DNA from 3 places in the Paenibacillus sp. KS-LC4 genome. Region 3 is predicted to be linked to each of the others. Evidence: riboswitches for the same ligand, from Rfam matches in the RefSeq annotation. Region 3 holds a riboswitch; each other region holds the start of a gene.
What was found. Region 3 has a riboswitch for cobalamin ahead of cobJ (precorrin-3B C(17)-methyltransferase). Riboswitches for the same ligand answer to the same signal wherever they lie in the genome.
Positions count from the first base shown of each region.

Region 1: another riboswitch for cobalamin. It lies ahead of V5J77_RS08185 (ABC transporter substrate-binding protein); the one in region 3 lies ahead of cobJ (precorrin-3B C(17)-methyltransferase).
Region 2: another riboswitch for cobalamin. It lies ahead of V5J77_RS18985 (energy-coupling factor ABC transporter permease); the one in region 3 lies ahead of cobJ (precorrin-3B C(17)-methyltransferase).

Region 1 is NZ_CP145905.1:1,898,422-1,906,176, reverse strand. It holds gene V5J77_RS08200 (ABC transporter ATP-binding protein) at 1-564, opposite strand, end outside; gene nikC (nickel transporter permease) at 566-1,393, opposite strand; gene nikB (nickel ABC transporter permease) at 1,408-2,337, opposite strand; gene V5J77_RS08185 (ABC transporter substrate-binding protein) at 2,357-3,931, opposite strand; cobalamin riboswitch at 4,218-4,496, opposite strand; gene V5J77_RS08180 (hypothetical protein) at 4,766-5,797, shown strand; gene V5J77_RS08175 (LysM peptidoglycan-binding domain-containing protein) at 6,138-7,755, opposite strand, start outside.
Region 2 is NZ_CP145905.1:4,498,889-4,506,643, reverse strand. It holds gene V5J77_RS19000 (hypothetical protein) at 1-399, opposite strand, end outside; gene V5J77_RS18995 (TrkH family potassium uptake protein) at 592-1,920, opposite strand; gene V5J77_RS18990 (DUF445 domain-containing protein) at 2,407-3,642, shown strand; cobalamin riboswitch at 3,731-3,935, shown strand; gene V5J77_RS18985 (energy-coupling factor ABC transporter permease) at 4,203-4,976, shown strand; gene V5J77_RS18980 (energy-coupling factor ABC transporter substrate-binding protein) at 4,976-5,260, shown strand; gene cbiQ (cobalt ECF transporter T component CbiQ) at 5,257-6,078, shown strand; gene V5J77_RS18970 (ABC transporter ATP-binding protein) at 6,065-6,934, shown strand; gene V5J77_RS18965 (response regulator transcription factor) at 7,084-7,755, opposite strand, start outside.
Region 3 is NZ_CP145905.1:2,858,240-2,865,994, forward strand. It holds gene V5J77_RS12325 (leucine-rich repeat protein) at 1-3,169, shown strand, start outside; gene V5J77_RS12330 (DUF6376 family protein) at 3,489-3,962, shown strand; gene V5J77_RS12335 (hypothetical protein) at 3,987-4,256, shown strand; cobalamin riboswitch at 4,486-4,636, shown strand; gene cobJ (precorrin-3B C(17)-methyltransferase) at 4,801-6,642, shown strand; gene V5J77_RS12345 (sirohydrochlorin chelatase) at 6,667-7,752, shown strand.

The DNA.
Region 1 (7,755 bases), 960 kb from region 3:
CGGCTCCGTGCTCAGCATCATCGCAAGCAGCACCCTTTGGCGCATGCCTCCGCTTAGCTCAAAAGGGTATGCGTCCAATATCAGCTTCGGCTCCGCAAAGCCCATACGCTCCAGCAGCATATATAAATACGATTCCATTTCTTTACGCGAGTGCCTCGCCTTCAGCCTCAGCGTCTCGACCATCTGCCTCCGTACCGTGCGGATCGGATCAAGTCCGCTAAGCGAATGCTGAATGAGCAAGGCGATCTCCTCTCGGCGAAGCTGCTGCAAGCGCCGCTCATCATAACGGGAAATATCCTCTCCCCCGTACAAAATTTGCCCGCCTGTCAGGCGCAGTTCGGTTTCCAGCAGCCCTACAAGCGCATGGGCCGTCATGCTTTTGCCACAGCCGCTTGGTCCTACAAGCGCAGCCATTTCACCAGCATGAAGCTCCAAGGAAAAATGCTTCACGATAGGGCACCATTTTCCAGCCTGCTGCCGGGAAATTTCCATATTTTGAACGCGGAGCAGCGGGGTATCGTTAAAGCCTGCGCTGTCCATTATGTCGGTACGATTCTCCGCCATCTTACACCTCTTTCGGAACGTGAGCATGCCGCTCTTTAAAACGGTCGCCAATTAATTGGCAAGCCAATACGAAGCTTACGATCGCAAGCCCCGGAAAAATCATGACATGCGGCGCAAGCTGAAAATAACGTGTAGCATCATGCAGCATGACGCCCCATTCAGGAGTCGGCGGCTGCACGCCTAAGCCGAGGAACGATAAACCGGCGATGAGCAGCACGATTTTGCCTATGTCCAGCGTACTAAATACAGCAATTGGCGCTGCGATTTGCGGCAAAATATAACGGCGCATAATTCGCAAATGCGAATTGCCGGACATGCGGGCTGTAATCAAATAATCCTCCTTGCTCACCTTAAGCACAAGCCCGCGGATAAGCCGGACATAATTGGCCCACCTCACAATAACAATCGCCAGAATCATATTCGTGAACCCGGGTCCGAGAATGCCTACAATCGCAATCGTCAGCACAAAATCGGGAAACGCGAGCGTACCGTCCATCAGCCGCATGAAAAAATGATCGGTTCTCCCGCCAAAATAGCCGGTCAACAGCCCAATCGGCAAGCTAATACATAAGCTCAAGCCCAAAATAACAAAAGCAATCGAAACCGTCGTCCGAATGCCGTACAATATACGAGATAAAATGCAGCGTCCCAAATGATCGGTGCCGAAGGGGTATTCGCCGCTCGGCGACAGAAGCCGATTGGATAAATGAACCTGTAGCGGGTCGTGAGGGGCGAGCCATGGGGCAAGCAAGCCCAGCAGGACGATAACTGCAAATAGGCCGATGCCAAGCAGCAGGCTTGTATTCTTTTTCTGAAATAGGGTCGGCATAAAAAAGGTTCCTCCTAGCTTGCCCGCAGCCGCGGGTCCAAGCGCACATATAAAGCTTCTACCGCCAAATGGATCGCGACAAACAAGAAGGAGGTGAATACCACATAACCTTGAATGACCGGATAATCCCGCGCCGTTATCGCTTCTATTATATATTTGCCTAACCCGGGCCAAGAAAAGATCGTCTCGACGATCACATTCCCCCCCAGCATAAATGCAAAGCTTGTCCCCAGCATCGACAAAATCGGCAAAAACGCATGCTTAAACACTTGGAAGATTAAAATCCTTCCCTTGGACAAGCCTCGCGCTCGCGAGGCCTTGACGAAGTTCTGACTGTTCATCTCAAGCATGTTCGTCCGCAAAACCCGGGCATATACCGCACCAAGTCCAAGCCCTAGCGTAACCGCCGGCATTAAGAGGTGAGCAATACTGCCGCGTCCCATGGAAGGCAGCCAGCCGAGCCGGACCGAGAAAAAATAAATCAATAAAAAACCGAGCCAAAAGGAGGGGATCGAGGCGCCAAGCAGAGCCATTAATCGGCCCATCCGATCAAGCAGCCCTGTTGAAAAAATGGCGGTGACGAGGCCGATGAGGCAGGTTGCCAGCAGCATGACAAATGCGCCAGCCGAGGCCAGCTCCAGTGTAGCGGGCAGCCTTTTAAGCAGTTCGCCAGCAACCGGCTCCTTGGACATATAAGACGTCCCCCACTGCCATGTAAATACATCGCCAAGCCAGCGTATATATTGGCTCCATAAGGAGTCTGTCAGTCCCATTTCCTCCCGCAGTGCGTCAATCGCCTCCTGAGAAGCCGGGATATTGTGCGTGGTCAGTAAAATTCTCGCCGGATCGCCCGGAGACACCCTCATTAAAATGAAGGTCAGCGTCGCTACGCAAAAAATGACAAGCAGCATTTGCATGGCGCGTTCGAGCCAAAAACGAAGCATACTCAGGTACACCCTTTACTTAGGTGATATCAACATCGGCTGTCACATAATAATATTCGATCGGATGCGGAATAAAGCCCTTTACCCCTTTTTTCACGCCAAATACATTGTCAGGGTGTACGATAAACGACTGCGGCAAATCCTCATTAATAATGCCCTGAGCTTCTATCGCGAGCGCATTGCGTGCAGCTGTATCTGATGATTCGTTCAGCTTGTTAATAACCGTTTCAAGCGGTTTCGATACATAGTGGCTTATATTCGATTCGCTGGCTGATTGATAGAAAATGTTCAAGAAATATTGCGGATCGCCCGTATGTGCCGTCAGCATGCTGTACATAGCAAGATCCCAATCGGACTTCGCAAGCTCAGCATCAATATTTTCAACCTTGCGAATTTTCACGGTAATGCCTTCATTAAGCAGTTGATTCTGAATAATCTCTGCCATAACGGACAGCTCAGGGCGGTGCGGGAACGTAAGGAGCGTCGCCTCGAATGGCTTGCCTTCCTTCTCCCACATGCCAGCAGCATTTTTCTGCCAGCCGTCAGCGCTCAGCAATTGCTCTGTCGTTCCCCCTGCTGCTTGCTCCGCTACTTTGCCAAATGGCAAAATTTCCGGGAACGGACTTTTCGCTTTCGTGCCGTAGCCGCGCATAACCGATTCAATAATGGCCTCGCGTGGAATGGCTTGGTCTACAACCTCACGGTTTGCCTTTTCTTTAAACAAAGCGGAATTCATATTAAATAATACCATATGTGTACGAACCGATGGCGCAGACAGCACCTCCAGCTTGCTGTCCTTCTCTACCAGCTCAATGCTGTCAATCGGAATGTCCGTAGCGACCTCTACTTCTCCAGCTTGCAGCGCCATCAGTCGGGTATTGCCATCGGTCACAAACTTCATTGTCACTTCCTTAAGCTTCGCCGCTTGTCCCCAATAACCATCATAACGCTCAACAACAAGCGATACGTCCTTCGTAAACTGCTTGATTTTGAAGGCTCCCGTCATGGCCGGGTAGCTGCCTGCTTTCTTCATGCTGTCCACATCAAGAATAATCGTGCTTGGATCAGCCAAGCTGGAAATGATAGCTGAGTTCGGCTGTGTTGTTATTATTTTCAGCTCATCCGGTGCAACGACTTCAATATCCTTCACCAGCAATAAATCCTTCGCCAAATGGCTATTTTGAGTGGAACGAAGCAGGGAAGCCTTCACGCTTTCTGCATCCATCTTTTTGCCGTCATGAAACGTTACATTGCGCTCCAGCTTGAGTGTCCACGTGTTGGCATCCTCCTGCTTCCACTCCTTCGCAAGCCAAGCAACCGGCTGCAGCTGCTCATTCAATTTAATAAGCGTTTCCCCTGCGCCAGAGCGCATGACGTCCCAGCTGTCATCGCCATGCGGATCAACGCCTGCTGGGTTCCATGTGTACGCTATTGTCAGAGTTTTGCTATCATTTTCCGTTGGTAGTGCCGTAGCATTTGCGGCAGAAGTGTTGCTCTCCCCGGCAGCATTCGTGCTGCATCCTGCAAGCACCAGCATCAAGCAAGTAATCATCATTCCAAGTGACAAGCGAAATGGCTTCTTCGTGTTATTCATTTTTCTTTTGTCTCCCCTTTAAGTAAGCGTAATCGGCCGAAAGCCGTCCTGTAGCGGCAAAGCTAACGTTCACGTAGAAATATAGAGAAAGGATAGAAGAATCATATCCTTTCCTAAAATATTCCAAAAAAAAGCATTCCCGACCCTTAAGAAAGCAGTCAGAAATGCTTTTTATGATAAATAACTAAGCCTTATTTGCGTCTGCTCGCCTTGGAGCAGCAAATAATCGTTAGACATTTTGCAATAAATGGGCATAACCAACCACCTCCCTAAGCACCGTAGGTCAAACAGTGATGTTAAAACAGGCAGGTCTCCTGACTTGGGGCCTCCCTCTCTTCCCTTCCCAGCTAAGGTGAGCATCTGCGATTCATCCTGCGACGAAAAGGAGCTTTTCAGCCAGTGGTTCATTTGTGAGGGGAGCGCAGCTTAATGAGTTGATGAGTTGATGAGCTGCTGCCCTATACAGTGGCGGGTCCGTGTCGGCCTTTAACCGAACTTCCCTTTTAAGCGAACGAAGGCGTAAATGTCCTTGCCGTCGTACCGCACCTATTTTCATTCAATTATGAAGTTTTGCAGGCGAATCAGCCTGTCTTATCCGTAATCCACTATTTATCTTAGGCAGGAAGCGCTGATCTGTCAACATATTGATTTACATAAGCTTTGTCCACCATCATGTATACGCCCCAGCGCCTTAAACCAGCAAAAAAATATGCTCAATATATTACTTTCATATCTTTTCCAGTAATGATATATTGAAAACACTTCACACATGATGAGCTTATTTATTAAGTCAGTTCAATAGATACTCAATCAAATAGAAAAGGAATGATCACATTGCCGGTGAAAATCCTTCCAGTCGAAGTAAAGCAAATTATTGATTCCTATTGGTTTTACAGTGATTTTTATTCGATTATATCTCGCGTAGATTCAAAAAAAATGTGGTTTATAAATAATTATATTAATTTATTCGACATTCCCGATCCAAACCAATTATACACCTTTTTTTATAATGGTTATTATAGAGATAAAATGGTTGAATTTTATGACTGCCCTTTTATTGAATTTCAGCGGTTAGCGATAGACAGGACAAGCTCGACTATTTTGAATAATGACCTGTTTGATTTTATTAAAGCATCCATTGACGGCGGCTACTATGTGATCGTTATGATCGAACGTTTTTATATAAAAGAATATGAATTTTCTTTGAAATCCCCGCATGAAGTCATGATAAATGGGTATGATGATGTCAATAAAAAGCTGTATTTCTGCGACAATAATGCCAACGGCAAATATTCAACGAATATCACCTGTGATTACGAGGCTTTTAGCAGAGCGTTTCATTTATTGGAAATTGAAGCCCATGATTTTAAACAGCATCTTTATTTATTGAAGCCTCTCGAAAATAACAACTATACCTTTTCTCTAAAATACGTGAAAAATACGATGAAAGCCTATCTCTTATCCAGGGCGCATACGGATGAATATTACAACGAAGCTTTAGGCACACCTGGGCTGACCTTCGGCATTAATGTATACGACAAAGCCTCCGATTATTTGAAATATTTGGCTCAAGAGGAGGTTGTATTTGATATTCGATCGTTTCACCTGCTTTATGACCACAAGAAATGTATGACTATGCGATTAGACTACATGATTAATAACAAGCATTTGCTTGATGATAATCAAATTTTGAACAGATGGAGAAAGCTGGAAGCGGATGTGCTTGCTGTAAGAAATTCCATTTTAAAATATTGGCTTACTCGAAGCCCGGAGGCTTTGTACAAGCAAGTGGAGCAATTGCAAAAATTAAAGGAGACGGAAATGGTTTTACTGCGGGAGGTTGTAGAACAGTTGGAGGAGCGTTAATAGAAGCCATACCGTTTATGGTGACTGCATGGCTTCTATTATTCATTGCAACCATGCTAACCTCCAAGTCTATGAAGCTTCTGTCAGTTGTTCAAATAGAATGCCGCCATTTGCTTGGTTCGAGCTTTCTAATGACTTGATTATAGCATCTGCTTCATGAACATGATTATATATAGCAGAATTAATAACAGTATTAAATAAATAAATGAATTAAATAAATGAAACAAATAAATGAAACAAGCTGTCTTCGGCTCGTTACCGAAGACAGCTTGTTGGATAGTGGTCTTATTATTTGTCTGCCGTTAAAAGCTTTAACAAGGAAACTCACTCGCTACGTTTTTTAACGGCTAATCCAAGGGCTGCTGTTTTGCTTGCTCGTTCTCGAGCGAGGAGCTACGGTGCGAATAACCGCTTTTTTATTGGATTTGCGCTGCGTATTGTTTTTGCCGTTTTTCACATTGATTGTCGTTACCTCTTTTACTTCCTCAGCTTCTTCGCGCTTATCCTTGCAGCCGCAATTGCATGGCTTTTGTGTCTCAACTCCAGCGGTTTGCATAGGATAATATCCATACGGCGGGAACGCTGAAACAGGGTAGCCATTGCAGTTATTGCCAATTGGCGATACAGCTCCGCCATAGCCGTAGCCCTGCGTTTCTGTCGGCGACACCATTCCTCCGTAGCCTTGCGTGCTTGCTGGCGATACGGCTCCGCTATAACCGTAGCCCTGCATTTCTGTCGGCGATACCATTCCTCCGTAGCCTTGCGTGCTTGCTGGTGATACGGCTCCACCATAGCCGTAGCCCTGCGTTTCTGCTGGCGATACCATTCCGCCATAACCTTGCGTGCTTGTTGGCGATACGGCTCCACCATAGCCGTAGCCCTGCGTTTCTGCTGGCGATACCATTCCGCCATAACCTTGCGTGCTTGTTGGCGATACGGCTCCACCATAGCCGTAGCCCTGCGTTTCTGTCGGCGACACCATTCCGCCGTAGCCTTGCATGCTTGCTGGCGATACGGCTCCACCATAGCCGTAGCCCTGCGTTTCTGCTGGCGATACCATTCCGCCATAACCTTGCGTGCTTGCTGGCGATACGGCTCCACTATAACTGTAGCCCTGTGTTTCTGCTGGTGACACCATTCCGCCGTAACCTTGCGTCTCCGCAGGTGATACCATCCCGCCATAACCATAGCTCTGCGTTTCTGCCGGCGATACCATTCCGCCATAACCGTAGCCACCGGCGCCGATACCTCCTATCGGATACATGCCTGGAGGACATGGATTATAGCCTCCTCCCTGGCTCGCAGGGCTAACCATCGTTGGCTGCTCCCATTGACCGTAACCGCCTGTTTGGGCAGGTGATACCATCGCAGGCATGCCGTAGCCGCCGTATTGCGGCCAAGCGGGAGCAGTTGCAGCAGGAGATACAGTCGTCGTGGTCGGGTAAGTCGATGAGGCCTCTACTGCAGGCGTGCCATATTGCATAAACAAGTCCACGCTTTGCTGATGATGAGAATAAACCGGGTACGTCTTTTTCTCCACTGGCTTCTCAATTGGCAGCGGTTTAGGCTGTGGCGCTGGCGCTGCCTCCGGTATTGTAGGCGTTACAATCGGAGCGGCTGGTGTCACAATCGGAGCGGTAGGCGTCTTCGTTATTGGCGCAGTTGGCGTCTTCGCAATAGGTGCAGTTGGCGTTTTTGTGGTTACTGGCGCTGTCGGTGCTTTACCAGGTATTTGCCCTGTCGGTTTTTTGCCGCCAACCCATTGCTGCACCCCTTGCATGACCGACAGCGGATGCAGCGCATGATGCCCTGTATGACCGCCGGTTCCTGCTGCAGTCGTCCCTGTTCCCGTAGTACCAGAGCCTGTAGTCACCGCGCCTGTAGTTGGTGTAGTCGTCATATGGCCCGCTTTAGGCACATTGACAATTTCGCCTGTCATCAGCACATTAGGATTTTTA
Region 2 (7,755 bases), 1.6 Mb from region 3:
AAATAAAAGCATTGAAAAGATTAAGACCAAAAAGATGACACTATGTAGTGGGTAAAAAAAGCGATGTCTCCGATTTCGGAATAAGAAAAACAAAAAACGCCTTAGTTTCACATTTGAGCGGTTCGGTGCCTTACGCGGCTTTCTTCTAGCCTTTTGCGACTCCAATATAGCTATCGTTATAACAGGTTGTGCTAAAAAGAAGGAGAAATAAATACCGTTAATCCAATACAGGCTTTGAGATACAGGGTAAAATGTTAAAATATTTTTGAATATAAACAGATCACCGAAATAAGGATGAAAGGAGCCTTGTACATACACAAGTCCGGCGGTATAAACGACAAATGGCACAAACCATAGCTCTTGCAGCAGCTTCAAAATATTTTTCAACCTATCAGACATTCAATGATTCTCCCTTGCAGCATTTTAGTAAAATAGTCCTATCCTTTTTATCGGATTATGAACACCAAAAATGTATAATACTAGATTTTCAGCGCAAAAAAAATACCCTGAGAGCTGAACGTATTCAGCTAGCTCAGAGCATATATAATGCGGTAGCCTGTCCTTTGAAAAATAATTTTGCCACGCCAGTTGCTAGCCGATCATAATTTTACCTTCCGGATAACGATACAGCTCCTTCTTCTCCTGCGTTGGAACGAGTGTAAACGCCAGCGTCAGCGGCCCGAGCCGCCCAGCGAACATCATAATGATAATCAGCACCTTGCCGATTACGGTCAAATGCGGTGTCAAGCCAAGCGATAATCCGGTTGTACCGAAAGCCGACGTCACTTCAAACAGCAGAACGAGGAAATCGACATCCTCGGTCGTAGATAAAATCATTGTAAATAAAATAATCGCCGCCAGCGATGCAATCGTAATTGTCAGCGCCTTGTACACGCGATCCTTCGCCAGTCTTCTGCGGAAAAAAACAACATCCTCGCGGCCGCGAATCATCGCAAACACCGCTCCTATCAGAATCGCAAACGTCGTCACCTTAATGCCGCCGCCCGCAGAGCCGGGTGACGCACCAATGAACATGAGCAAAATAATGAGAAACTGCGTTGCATGGCGCATTGATGGAATATCAAGCGTATTGGCGCCGCCTGAACGCGGCGATATACTTTGGAACAATGAGCTGTACAGCTTGCCGCTTATGCTAAGCGGTTCTAGTGTTTTGGTATTCGTAAACTCAAAAATAAAAATAACGGCTGCACCTGCAACAAACAAAATGCCTGTTGCATACAGCACAACCTTGGAGTGAAACGACAGCTTGCGCGTTTTGGGATAATCCCACATTTCCGCCAGAACGATAAAGCCGATCCCGCCGAGAAAAATAAGCGCAATGACGATCACATTAATGATTGGGTCGTTGACATGATTGACAAAGCTGCTGAACGGACCGTTCATCGGGCCCATAATATCAAATCCAGCATTGGTGAACATCGACACGCTATGAAAAATACCGAAGTATAGCGCCTTGCCAAAGGGCATTTCCGTTGACCAGCGCAGTGCGAGAACGAGAGCGCCTACCCCTTCGATTGCAAAAGCATAAATGAGCACGCGCCGAATGAAGCGGACGATCCCCTCCAGCGAGGATTGATTCATTGACTCCTGCAGCAGCAGCCGCTCGCGCAGCGATATTCGTTTGCGCAATGCAAGGGCGAACAGCGTAGACATCGTCATAAAGCCAAGCCCGCCAATTTGCATAAGTACGAGAATAACGAGCTCGCCAAAGGTCGAATAGTGGATGCCGGTATCGACGACGACAAGCCCCGTTACGCAAACAGCGGAGGTGGCTGTGAACAATGCGTCAATGAGCGGCGTTGCGTGATGGTTTGCCGAGGCATAAGGCAGGGAAAGCAATAGAGTACCAACCGCAATAATCGCGAGAAAGCCGAGCGTAAGAATTTGCGGCGGAGTCATTTTTAGAAAAATAGTTCGTAGTCTGAGCACACAGTTAATCCCCTTTATAGGTAACGAAACAATGGTGTAGTTGAAAAACGAGCTTGTGCTGCCGAGGGCAGGCACAGCCGTTTGCGCTTGAAATATAAGGATGCATAAGTATTGTTATTATTATAATGCTTATATTTCTACGCGAAACGAGCTGTTGTTGTCATTAACCGACAACGCCGTTTGCGCTTGAAATATAAGACTAATAAGTTTTATTCTTATTAATGCTTATATTTCTACGCGAAACGAGCTGTTGTTGTCATTAACCGACAACGCCGTTTGCGCTTGAAATATAAGACTAATAAGTTTTATTCTTATTTAATACTTATATTTCTACGCGAAACGAGCTTGTGCTGCCGAGGGCAGGCACAGCCGTTTGCGCTTGCCACCTCATTATCTGGTATAATAGGCCAATATGCAACAGGAGGCGCTGGGGCGCCGCGATTAGGGAGGACAATAATGAAATCAAGATATATAGCAGGCATTTCGCTTGCCGTTATGGGGGCAGGCTTTATTACGACGAGATGGTGGCTGCCAGACAACGCCTGGACGCATTTGCTGGAAAGCGGCTTCGAAGCAGGTCTGGTTGGCGGGATCGCCGACTGGTTTGCTGTGACCGCGCTGTTCCGCCATCCGATGGGCATTCCTATTCCGCATACGTCCTTGCTGCTCAAAAACCGGGCGAAAATCGTTAACTCGCTCATTAGCGCGATGGAAAATGAACTGCTGAATAAAGACAGCATTACCCGCAAGCTGTCGGGCTTTAAGCTGTTCGCTGGTGCGGCATCGGCAGCGACCAAGCTGATTGGCAAGCGCAGGTTCAGAATGGCGGCTGTCGATTTTGCCCAGTCGGCTGTTGAGCGATTGCCTTTGGAGCGTATTAGCAGCGTGCTGCATAGCTTTTTGGCGGATTATGTGAAAAAGCAGGATTTTACGCCAATCGTACGCAAGCTGGCGGATCGTTTCGTCCATGAGCGCTGGGATGAACGGGCGCTGGATTATGGCCTTGAGCATGTAGGCCACTGGATTCGCAAGCGTGAAACCGAGGAAATGCTCGGCAAGCTCGCTTTTAAGAAGCTGGAGGAGCTTAAGGTCGGCGGCTTCATGGGGTTTGCGCTGCAAGCCTTCGTCGGCTTTATGAACGAGGAAAAGCTCGGCGGCTTGATTCAGAACATGCTGCTCTCTACGATGCAGGAGCTTTCTTATCCTGGGAGCCCGCATCGGCAGAAGCTGCTGCTTGAGGTAAGAGCCCAGGCGGAGAAGCTTGCCGATAACGAAGAGCTCATGCTCAAGCTGAAGCAGCTAATTGAACAGGGTGCGGACAGCGTAGAAACGGAACGCTTCATCCATCTGCGTCTGGAGGAGCTGCGGCAGCTTGTGCTGGATAAGCTGGAGGAGCAGCATCGCAGCGGTGGGCGCGCAATCGTACAGGGATACCGTTTTGCAACGGATTATTTGAACGGCAAACAAGAGATGCTAGCCAATTGGGAAAACGGCATTCGCGGCTATCTCGTGCGACTTATTGAGAATAATCATTACCGCATCGGTGCGCTTGTTCGGGATAATCTCGAACGGATGGATGACAAGGCGCTCGTCTCGATGCTGGAGGAAAAGGTCGGCAACGATTTGCAGTGGATTCGCGTCAACGGCGCATTATGCGGCTTTGTCGTAGGCGTCATTTTGTCCTTTTTCTAATAGCAATTTCGGCCATTTACATTTATAGGGGACAGCCTGAATCTTTTGTGATAAGATCAAACTACAAAATGACCAATGAATGATAAAGAGGATTGACATGGAACGAGGTGCCTTTGCGCACGTCAAAGGGTAACAGGGAATCGGGTGCAAATCCCGAGCGGTCCCGCCACTGTAATCAGGGAGTTTTCCTTCACCAGCAGGAGTCACTTGGCCATGCTTAAGGGCAGCCGGGGAAGACGAAGGAAAATGATGATCTGCTAGCCAGGAGACCTACCTCGTTCCAGCACCACAGTGCCTTCGCGGAAAGGATAGGTGTACGAACGAAAGCGATTGCTACCAGTCTGTTTGCTGGCGCAACCGTCTATTTCTGCGTACACATGACCGTTTTCCCGGCGAAGGGGAGGCGGTCTTTTTTATTATTCAATATATAGAGAACGGATAGGAGGTTTCCATCCTTACTCTATATTTCTCGGTCTGAACCGCTCCGGATCGCCAGAGGATGGCATTCGGCCGTTTCACCTTGCAAGCTTTACAGAACAATGGGGAGGGTAATGAAACAAATGGTCAAGTTAAAAAGAAAGACGGCAGCAAGCACCGCTTTGCTGATTATCGGCTTCACGCTTTTTTTATTGGTGAATGAGCCGCAAGCTACTTATGCGATGCACATTATGGAAGGATTTTTGCCTGTAGGCTGGGCGATTTTTTGGTGGGTAGCCTTTATACCTTTTTTCATCTTAGGTGTACGTGCTATTCGGAAGATTACCAAGGAAGCGCCAGAGCTTAAGCTGATGCTGGGCTTGGCAGCTGCCTTTACCTTCGTGCTGTCCGCGCTGAAAATTCCTTCCGTTACAGGAAGCAGCTCGCATCCGACGGGAACGGGGCTTGGAACAGTCATGTTCGGGCCGCTGCCCATGAGCGTATTGGGTTCAATGGTATTGCTGTTTCAAGCGGTGCTGCTGGCGCATGGGGGGTTGACGACGCTTGGGGCGAATGCTTTTTCAATGGCGGTTGCAGGTCCTGCTGCGGGCTATGCGATCTATCGGCTGCTGATGCGCTCAGGCAGCAAGCAAGGCCTGGCGATTTTCTCGGCGGCTGCTGTTGCCGATCTGGCAACTTATATCGTCACTTCCATTCAGCTCGCAGTTGCTTTTCCGGCTGTCGAAGGCGGCATTATCGCGTCCTTTATGAAATTTGGCGGTATTTTTGCGATTACCCAAATTCCACTTGCTGTTAGTGAAGGCTTGCTGACGGTATTGATTTGGAACTGGCTGCAATCTTTTAATACGGACGAGCTGTCTATTTTGAAGCGGAGAATGAAAGGGGAACGCGTATAATGAGCCGCAGTGCCAAAAATATTTGGATTTTAGCCATTGTTATTTTACTTGCCGTTGCGCCATTAATCTTCATTAATGCCGAGTTCGGCGGCGCGGATGGGGCAGCGGAGGAAATGATCCAGACGATTGCGCCCCATTATGAGCCATGGGCGTCTCCGCTGACAGAGGTGCCGGGAGAAACAGAAAGCATGCTGTTCGCGCTGCAAGCTGCGATAGGCGCTGGCATTATCGGCTATGTGATTGGCCTATTTAAAGGGAAGTCGGAGAAAACAAAGCAGCAATGATGAAATGGCTGGATACGATTTCTTATTCCAATCGGCTGCGGGATTTATCCGCCTTTTGGAAATGCGGACTTGCAGCCCTGCTGCTGCTGCTTGCCTATCTTGCTCATCCGATCGTGCAGCTGGCTATTTTTGGATGGCTTATGCTGTGGACGGTTGGCTATGCAAGGGTGCCCGCCAAGCTTTATATGGTGATGCTTTTCTCCTCTTGCCTGCTGTTCGTTCTCAGCTTACCAGCGCTGCTTATTGAATTCACTAGCAGCGGTAACAGCGGCAGCGCAGCAGGAGGGCTGGCAGCTGAGAATACAGGCTGGGTGCTCGCTTCATGGGAGCCGATCAGTCTGTATGTGCCGGAGGCATCCTTAGGGATGGCCGGACATATTTTCACGCGTATTCTTGCTTGCTTGGCTTGCCTGTTTTTCATCACCCTGACGACCCCGTTTCCCGAGCTGCTGCAGGTGCTGAAGCGGTTGAAAATGCCGCAAATTGTACTGGAGCTCATGATCATTATGTATCGCTTCATCTTTCTGCTGCTGGATACGGCGGGCGCTATGCTGATCGCACAGCGCGCGCGCGGCGGCCAAAACAGCTTCAAGGGCAAGCTGCAAGGTACGGCAGCTATTGCCGTGAGGCTGTTCGTCAAGACGATGCATCGCTATAAGGGGCTATCGAACGGACTGATGGCGAGAGGCTTCACGAATGAGATCCGCCTTGCGCCTGCTGCAAAGCGGACGGTTCGCCTCCGATATTGGGCGGAAGCTGGGCTGGGCTTAACCCTTTTACTGGCAGTAGAGCTATGGCTTCGGAATGGAGGTGAATAAGCTGGCAGGCAACGATCAGGCATCAACAATCATGGAAATGAATAGTGTAAGCTATACTTACCCCGGAACGGACAAGGCCGCTTTAAACGAGCTAAAGCTGCGCATTCCTGCGAACAAGAAGATAGCGTTGTGCGGGCATAATGGCTCGGGAAAGTCGACGCTTTTTTTGCAGCTTATTGGCATTAATCGTCCGCAATCCGGTTTTGTCAGCTGGCGCGGCGAGCCGCTTTCTTACAAGCCCAGAGAGCTTGCCAGCTTGAGACGGCGTGTTGGTCTTGTTTTTCAGGACCCAGAGCATCAGCTCATCCTGAATACCGCTTATGAGGATATTTCCTATGGGCTGCGCAATGCGGGGCTTCATGAAGAGGAAATAAACAGGCGTACGGGGCGTATCGTCCAGCAGCTGAACTTGCAGGAGCTGGCGCATAAGCCGCTGCATCATCTCAGCCTTGGACAAAAGAAGCGCGTCGCTCTTGCCGGCGTGTTGGCGCTTGAGCCGGAGCTGGTGCTGCTTGATGAGCCGGCTGCTTATCTCGATCCGATATCGGAGCAGCGGCTGGTAGCTGAGCTTGATCGTATTCATGCCAGCGGCATAACGCCGATTATGGCAACGCATGACATGAATATGGCCTATGCTTGGGCGGACTGGATTTTTATTATGCATGAGGGCTGCTGTATATTGGAGGGGACGCCTGAGACTGTATTTGGTGAAGGAGAGCGTCTCAGAAGCCTTGGGCTCACGCTGCCAATGGTGCTGGAAGCCTGGGAAGCATTGCCGTTTGAGCTGCGAGGAGAACAGCAGGCGCCGCGCACGCTCGCACAATTTAAAGAAGCTGTAAAATCTAACAGATATTAAAAAAGCTCCGCTTGCGCTAATTGGCGAATGCGGAGCTTTTGCTTTGTTTTGAAGCGGGGTTGGTCAAGCCGGGGGAGCGGGGACAAGGCAGGCAGGAAAACAGGCTAATATAGATAGGTCATGCCATGCTGCCTGCTGTAGCCGCTCATCTAAATGGTCTCTGCCGCGGGATTCATCAGGCAATAGCCAATGCCCCATACCGTCTGAAGCAGGGAGGCAGATTCGGGGTGGACGCGGCTCAGCTTCTCTCTAATCCGCTTCACGTGGGTATCAATCGTTCGGTAATCGCCGAGTGATTGGTAGCCCCAAATGCGCCGCATCAAATCCTCGCGGGAAATGGGCTGATTAATGTTGGCTGCCATGAACCGGAGCAGCTCATATTCACGGAACGTCAGCTTCACCTTGCTGTTTCCCGCAATCACTTGCCGCGAATCATAATCGAACACGAGTCCTGGCAGCGTGAGATCGGGCGTCTGCTTGCGCTGCAAGGCGCGATAAGCAAACTCCGAGGTGCGGCGAATGATCGCTTTAATGCGGTACATCAGCTCGCGCGGGCTGAATGGCTTAACGACATAATCGTCGGAGCCCGCTTGGAAGCCGTCGAGCAGGTCATCCTCTTCTCCGCGGGCGGAAAGCATAATGACGGGTGTCGATTTTTTCTTCTTGAGCTCGCGGCAAAATTCAAGCCCGTCCATCCCTGGCAAATTACGATCCAGCAAAATCATTGAATAGTTGTATTGCATCGCCTTGAACAAGCCATTGATGCCATCCGAGGCTTCTTCAACGATCCAGCCTTCTTTTTTCAAAAATAGCTTGAGCAG
Region 3 (7,755 bases):
CCAAGCTGGTGTGCCAACGGCGTTGGATGCAGCGATCATGGCGGCACAGCAGGCGTTGACGGATCATCCGGAAGGAACGGAAGTAGGGCAGACTTCGGCAGGAACGCGCACCGCTTTGGAAACGGCGGTGGGTACGGCGAAGCAGGTTCTGGATAACGCGGGCAATTACACGCAGGCTCAACTAGATACAGCGGTGAACCAGTTAAATGCAGCGGTTCAGGTTTTTAATGCCGCTGTTATCCAAGCTGGTGTGCCAACGGCGCTGGATGCGGCGATCACGGCGGCACAGCAGGCGTTGACGGATCATCCGGAAGGAACGGAAGTAGGGCAGACTTCGGCAGGAACGCGCACCACGCTGGAAACGGCGGTGGATACGGCGCAGCAGATTCTGGATAACGCGGGCAATTACACGCAGGCTCAACTAGATATAGCGGTTGACCAATTAAATGCAGCAGTTCAGGTTTTTAATGCCGCTGTTATCCAAGCGGGTATTCCGACGGCGCTGGATGCGGCGATCACGGCGGCACAGCAGGCGTTGACGGATCATCCGGAAGGAACGGAAGTAGGGCAGACTTCGGCAGGAACGCGCACCACGCTGGAAACGGCGGTGGATACGGCGCAGCAGATTCTGGATAACGCGGGCAATTACACGCAGGCTCAACTGGATATAGCGGTTGACCAGTTAAATGCAGCAGTTCAAGACTTTAATGCCGCTGTTATCCAAGCGGGTATTCCGACGGCGCTGGGTGTTGCGATCACGGCGGCGCAGCAGGCGTTGACGGATCATCCGGAAGGAACGGAAGTAGGGCAGACTTCGGCAGGAACGCGCACCACGCTGGAAACGGCGGTGGATACGGCGCAGCAGATTCTGGATAACGCGGGCAATTACACGCAGGCTCAACTGGATATAGCGGTTGACCAATTAAATGCAGCAGTTCAAGACTTTAATGCCGCTGTTATCCAAGCGGGTATTCCGACGGCGCTGGTAGCTGCGATCACGGCGGCGCAGCAGGCGTTGACGGATCATCCGGAAGGAACGGAAGTAGGGCAAGCTTCAGCAGGAGATCGCGCTGCCTTGCAGACCGTGATAGATGCAGCGCGGACTATTGCCGACGATGCAGAAAATCAATCTCAGACTCGTTTGGATGAAGCTACTGCCCGTTTGAACGACGCTATGGCGGTATTTGAAGCAACGTGGGTGGGGATCGTGCTAACCGCATCGGCCAATGATTTGTACGGAACGAGCGACACGCTTCGCTTTACGGTATTTTACGGATATGAAGTAACCGTCATAGGTACACCGGTCGTTCCAATCAGCATTGGAGACGATTCCGTCGCCCAGACGGTATATGCCTCATATATAGGAGCGCGCGGTGAGGCATTGACAAAACTTACTTTTGAATTCGAAGTTCCTGCTGGGCTCGCGGATATTGATGGAATTAAAGTTGCTGCATCATTGGAGCTACCAGACGGTGCAAGCATCGTTCGCACCTCCAGCGGTCGACCGGCTTTGCTAACTTACGTAGCACCGGACGCGAGCGGAATACGTATCGTAGCCATACCGCCCGAAGTTGCCCTGACGGTTGCACCGAATGGATCAGAACGTAAAGCGATTAGCGTGATTGCAAACGTGTTCGGAGAAGCTGCGGGAAATGTGCTGACGCAGCTACGTTGGCTGCCTGGAAGTGTTAGCAAAGTTGAATTTGCCCGCGGAACGAAAGGAACCGATATTTTGGCCACATCTGAATTCACCATTAATGCCAACGGCGACTATACCGTTTATGCCCTAGACGAAGCAGGAAATGAAGCAGTGAAAACCATCACTGTTACTGGGATATCAACCCCGTCTTCGTCGGATAATAGCAATCGACCGGTCACATCGGGGACGACTGTGAAGTTAGAGCCGAGTGGCGGGATTACAATTCCAGTCGATCCATCCGACATCAAACAAGTCAAGCGTTCGGACGGCACGGTGATCGAGCAAGTCATCCTCCCCGAACGGGCGAGGGAGCAAGTGCTTGTACTCCTGAAAAATGCGCTGGAACCGATCGTCAGAATTACAATCGACAATCGGAAGCAAGCGGTACAGGCGCAGCTTCAAGCTGACTGGATCGTGGATATGGTCAAAGCTAATCCTAATACAATTGTTGAGGTGAGATTGAACGATTCTAGCTACCAATTGCGGTTAAGCGCGATTAATCTGACCGGCTTGGCGGAGCGTCTCGACGCGGAAGTATCGAGTTTGACCGTAAACATCATACAGGAGCTGGGAGGCGAGCAAATTCGACAAGAGATCAATCGGATCGGCGTTTCCCAAGGTTTCTCTGTTTTCGCCGACGTCATTGACTACAAGGTGCTGGTCGAAGCAAACGGGCAAATGTTGGAGGTGCATGACTTTGGTGGAGCGTACTCGCTCCGGACCATTAAGTTGGACGGAGAGAACACAAATCGTAACCTAGTTGCCGTTCAGTATATTCCGGAAAACAGAACTGTCGTTTTTGTTCCGGCAAAAATGGAAAACGGTCCAGACGGCACTAACGAAGCGATTCTGAACGTGCCGCATAACAGCTTGTACACAGTCGTAAATGTGCAAGCCCGAACATTCGCTGATTTAACTGGACACTGGGCGAAAGCGGATGTAGAGCATCTGGCGTCCAAGCTGCTGGTGAACGGCGTAGCGGCCGACCGTTTTGACTCAGAGGGAACCATTACACGAGCGGAATTTTCCGCCTTACTCGTTCGTGCGCTAGGGCTATCCGTGAAAGGGAGCGAGGGCGGTAATCGTTTTGCGGATGTCCCTGCATCCGCATGGTATGCATCTGCAGTAAATGCGGCAGTGGCTAGCGGACTGGTTAGCGGCACCGGTGCCGGCCGCTTTGCGCCAAACGAACCAATTACCCGCGAGCAAATGGCCGTTGTCATTGCTAGTGCCTTAACCTTCATCAACCATGGAACTGGTAGCGATGGGCAAAAGGGAGGTTATTTGGATGCTTTCACCGATCGAGACTCCATTTCTTCATGGGCGCAAGCTGCGGTAGTCCGAGCATTGGAAGACGGCATTATGAAAGGAATGGATGACGGCCGCTTTGCCCCGAGAAAGAATGTAACGAGGGCGCAGGCAGCGGTTATACTGAAAAGGTTCCTGCAATTTGTGGATTTTATCAATTAAATCAAGCAAACTAATCCATTCAAAATGAATCAAAATACTCATTCATAGAATCATCTGTATAACGATAGTGAAGGAGCTTGCCTCGTGGCGGCTCCTTTTTGTCATACAAGGAGCTGACAGATAGGTGTGAAATGTCGGTCGACAAGAGGATGGTATAAATGAAATCCACGTAATGTTCGGGCTGTTTTTGTCTCCTTTGATCTTATAACCCACCTAAATGATGGACAAGCTTTTCAATAAGGAGAAATGCAACCGTTTGGACGCCTATGCCGTATAAATAATGCCCTGTGCCATACAAGCGGAAAGGAAGAGATAAAACATGACCATTCGTTCAGGAAAAAGCATACTTTTAATCATCGGAATGTTATTATTAGGAGGCTGCTCGTTATTCGAGGATGCCAAGCAGGCGGTCAATTCCGTATCGAGCTCGGCCGATTATGTGACGGGGGCGGCTTCGTACATGCAGACGCTGACAAGCTTTAGCGAGCAGGCGACGCAGCTTGCGGAGCAAGCCGTAAACGACGCGAGTGCACGTGCTGATTATAAGGAACAACTGGTAGCTGTGCAGGAATCTATCAAGCAGTTTGGCGAGCTGCAGGCGCCTGACTTTGCCAAGGACATCCATCAAACTGTGGTCGATTATAATTTGAAGCTGCAGGAAAGCATTGATGGGGTGCTGAAGCAAATCGAAGACGGCAAGGCATTGGTTGACGCGACGGAAATTCCAAACACGATTAACAAAATCAACGAGCTGCTCAACCAAGTAAATCAACTTCAGCAGCTGGTATCGTAACGGTAAAGAGAGGAAGAATGGAAGATGAAAGTTAACATTTTGCATGCGAGCATGACGAACTCCAAGGAATCTGGATTCGTAGGCAAGGTACATTTTGAAGTAGAGGGGCAGACGAATCAATACGAAATCACGCTCCACAGCCGCAAGGCGACAGAATGGGGCTATGGCTTGTTTTTCCTGAATGAATCAGGCAAGGAAGAGGATCTTTTAGCTGTTGAGGATGAGCTGGAAGAGAATGACGAGCTGTTCGATTCCCTCGTGAAGGCCGCTTGGGATACGCTTGAGAAGAAATAAACGGTGATGAAGGGCTGTAGCCGATCTTTGGCGGCAAAGCTATCGTTTCGAGGGAGAAATATAAGCCCAGTTGCAAGTGCAAAACTTATAAATGCCTATATTGAGAAAAATAAAGCTAACGCTAGCTTGGACATGCTGTCCTCGCTGGCGTTAGCTCTGTTTGCGTCATGGCAGCTGGCATAAACGCACTTGTCGATCATACAATCTAATGTTATCATTAAAATTACAATTTAATAGGAAGGGAATAAGTGTCAGCAGGCGCAATGGGCGCCCAAGTTGACTTAATAGGGAAGTCGGTGAGAGACCGGCGCGGACCCGCCACTGTATGAAGCGCATTAACGCTTCGAGCCAGGAGACCTGCTTATTTCAACGACACTGTAAACCTACGTGGATATTAGGAAGGTGTTAGAGATTGGATGGCCCTTCGCTGTCTGCGTTTAATAAGGACATTGGTCTTTTCAAGCATTTCTAACACATTGCGTTAGAGATGCTTTTTTTGTTGAGTACAAATTGTAAATGGCTACATATAAAGGAGTTGGCATCAATGAGTGAAGCAGGCGTCGGCAAGCTGTTAATTATCGGCTTCGGCCCAGGAAGCTTTGAGCATATTACGAAGCGCGCCCGTGAAGCGATTCAGGAGAGCGATATCGTCATTGGCTATAACACGTACGTGGACTTGATTCGCGAGCTAATCAGCGATCAAGCGATTGTGCGTACGGGAATGACGGAGGAGGTCAGCCGGGCACAAGAAGCGGTTCGCCAGGCGGAGAATGGCAAGAAGGTAGCCGTCATATCAAGCGGCGATGCGGGCGTGTACGGTATGGCAGGACTCGTATATGAGGTGCTGATTGAGAAGGGCTGGAAGCGTAACGGCGGGGTAGAGGTTGAAGTCATTCCCGGCATTTCGGCGATAAACTCGACAGCGTCCCTGCTAGGCGCACCGATTATGCATGACGCCTGTACGATCAGCCTAAGCGATCATTTGACGCCTTGGGAGCTCATTGCGCGCAGGGTAGAGGCGGCTGGACAAGCGGATTTCGTCATTGCGCTTTACAATCCGCGCAGCGGAAGAAGAACGCGGCAAATTGTGGAGACGCAGCGTATTTTGCTCAAATATCGCTCGCCAGAGACGCCAGTCGGCATTGTGAAAAGCGCGTACCGTGACCGTGAAGACATTGTTGTTACAACGCTTGCCCGAATGCTTGACCATGATATCGGTATGCTGACAACGGTCGTTATTGGCAACTCTACGACGGTTAATTATGATGGGCTAATGATTACGCCGCGAGGCTATCAGCGCAAATATACGCTGGGAGAGGGTGCGCAGCCGTTGAAGCCGCACCAGCGTCTGCAAGAGAAGAACGAGCCATGGGCGCTTCATACGGCAGGCATGCCGGAGCTTTCAGGTGATGGAGACTATCTTGAGGGTGAATATAATGCGATGGAACCTTTGGTGGAGCGGGAAGAACCCCAAATAGCGGTACCAGACCAGCCGAGAAATGAAATTGGGCAAGGCGGAGGGGTTGCTGTCGCTATAGCGCCGCAAGTCGCTTCGGTGAAGGCTGCTCCAGCTCCGATTGATAAAGCTGCTTCATCGAGGGTGGAGTCAGCCGCGATGCCAGCTGTCTCGCCGCTTCATTTGGCGATGGAGGCGTTGCTGCTTAATGATCGCAGTAAAGGTATAGAGCCTAATGCTTCTTATGCGGAAGCTGCTAGCCCATTGCCTGTATTTACGCAGCAATCGGTCTTGGAATTCGCTGTAAGCCCGGGTGTAGCGACGAAGAATTTTACTCCCCAGCAGCTGGTGGCACTGGCACAGGCGGTTGGCGAGAAGGGCTCGATTGAATATACGCCGCATCATCATCTGCTTGTGCGGATTCCGACGTCTGATCCAGACAGCGTTACGGCAAAGCTGCGTGCGGATGGCCTCAGTCTGGCGCCGATTGGTGATGTTTTGCAACTGAAGGCTTGTGATTTTTGCAATCTGGAGAAGGCGGAGTCGGTGCCTTATGCCGATGAGCTGCAAGAGAAGATCGGCGGTATGGCCATGCCGAAGGAGCTGCGCATTGGGTTTAATGGCTGCGGCATGGCTTGTTACGGTGCAGTCAACGAGGACATCGGCATCGTATATCGCCGTGGCAAATTCGATTTGTTTCTCGGCGGCAAAACCGTCGGCCGCAATGCGCATGCGGCGCAGCCAGTTGCCGAGGGCATTGCAGCTGAGGAAATCGTACCTCTGATTGAACGCATTATTGCGCTTTACAAATCGGAGGGACATCCGAATGAGCGCTTTCATAAATTTTTCAAACGAATGGGACAAATAGAGGGCTATCGTTATCAGGAGCTGCCTGTTTTTCATATCGAAGACGCACTGTGCGGAGACTAACGACAGCAAGGGAGATGAAGGAAGATGGATGCGGTTTTATTTGTAGGGCACGGAAGCCGGGATGAGAGAGGCAATGAAGAGGTGCGCGAGTTTGTGGCCTCTGTAGCGCCAACACTGAATGCGGATTTGGTAGAGCTTTGCTTTCTGGAATTTGTAACGCCGACGATGAAGCAGGGCTTCGATATTTGCGTATCAAAAGGGGCGACGCGGATCGCAGTTATTCCAATTACATTATTTTCGGCAGGGCATGCCAAGCTTCATATGCCTGCGGCGATTGATGAGGCCAAGCTTCGTTACCCAGCTATAAATATTATTTATGGGCGGCCGATTGGCGTTCATGATCAAGTGCTGGAAATTTTGACCTCTCGCCTTGGAGAAGCTGTTGCAGCAGAGGAAAGCGAGCTCGCAGATACGGCTATTTTGATCGTCGGTCGGGGCAGCAGCGATGCCGATGCGAACAGCGAGCTGTTCAAGATTGCTCGCTTATTCTGGGAACGCCTTAAAGTGAAATGGGTGGAAACAGCCTTTATTGGCGTAACAGCTCCTTTGATGGATGAAGGTGTAGAGCGTTGCCTCAAGCTGGGCGCGCGCAAAGTAATTATCCTGCCTTATTTCCTATTTACCGGCGTTCTCATTAAAAGGATGGAAGCAGCGATGGAGCAATATACGTCTGCTTATCCGGATACGGAATTTGTGCTTGCTGAATATTTTGGCTTCCATCCGCTGCTTAAAGAAATTTTGAAGGATCGCGCCGCAGAAGCGCTTCAGGACGAAGTGAAGATGAACTGCGATATGTGCCAGTTCCGCCTGCAGGCGATGAAGGATCATGATCATCACCACCACCATGACCATGATCACGACCACCATCATCATCACGATCATGATCACGAACATGAGCATCATGACCACAATCATGAGTGCCACACGCATGATCATGACCATCATCATCATGAAGGTCACACGCATGAGCATCCTCATGAGCACCATGACCATGACCATGATCACGACCACAAGCATCTTGAAATTGGCGAGCTTGCAGCTGATGCCAAGGAAGCTGCTCCGAAAAATGATACTCCATCCAAGGCGACAACGCTTGTTGGGGAGGGTTAAGTG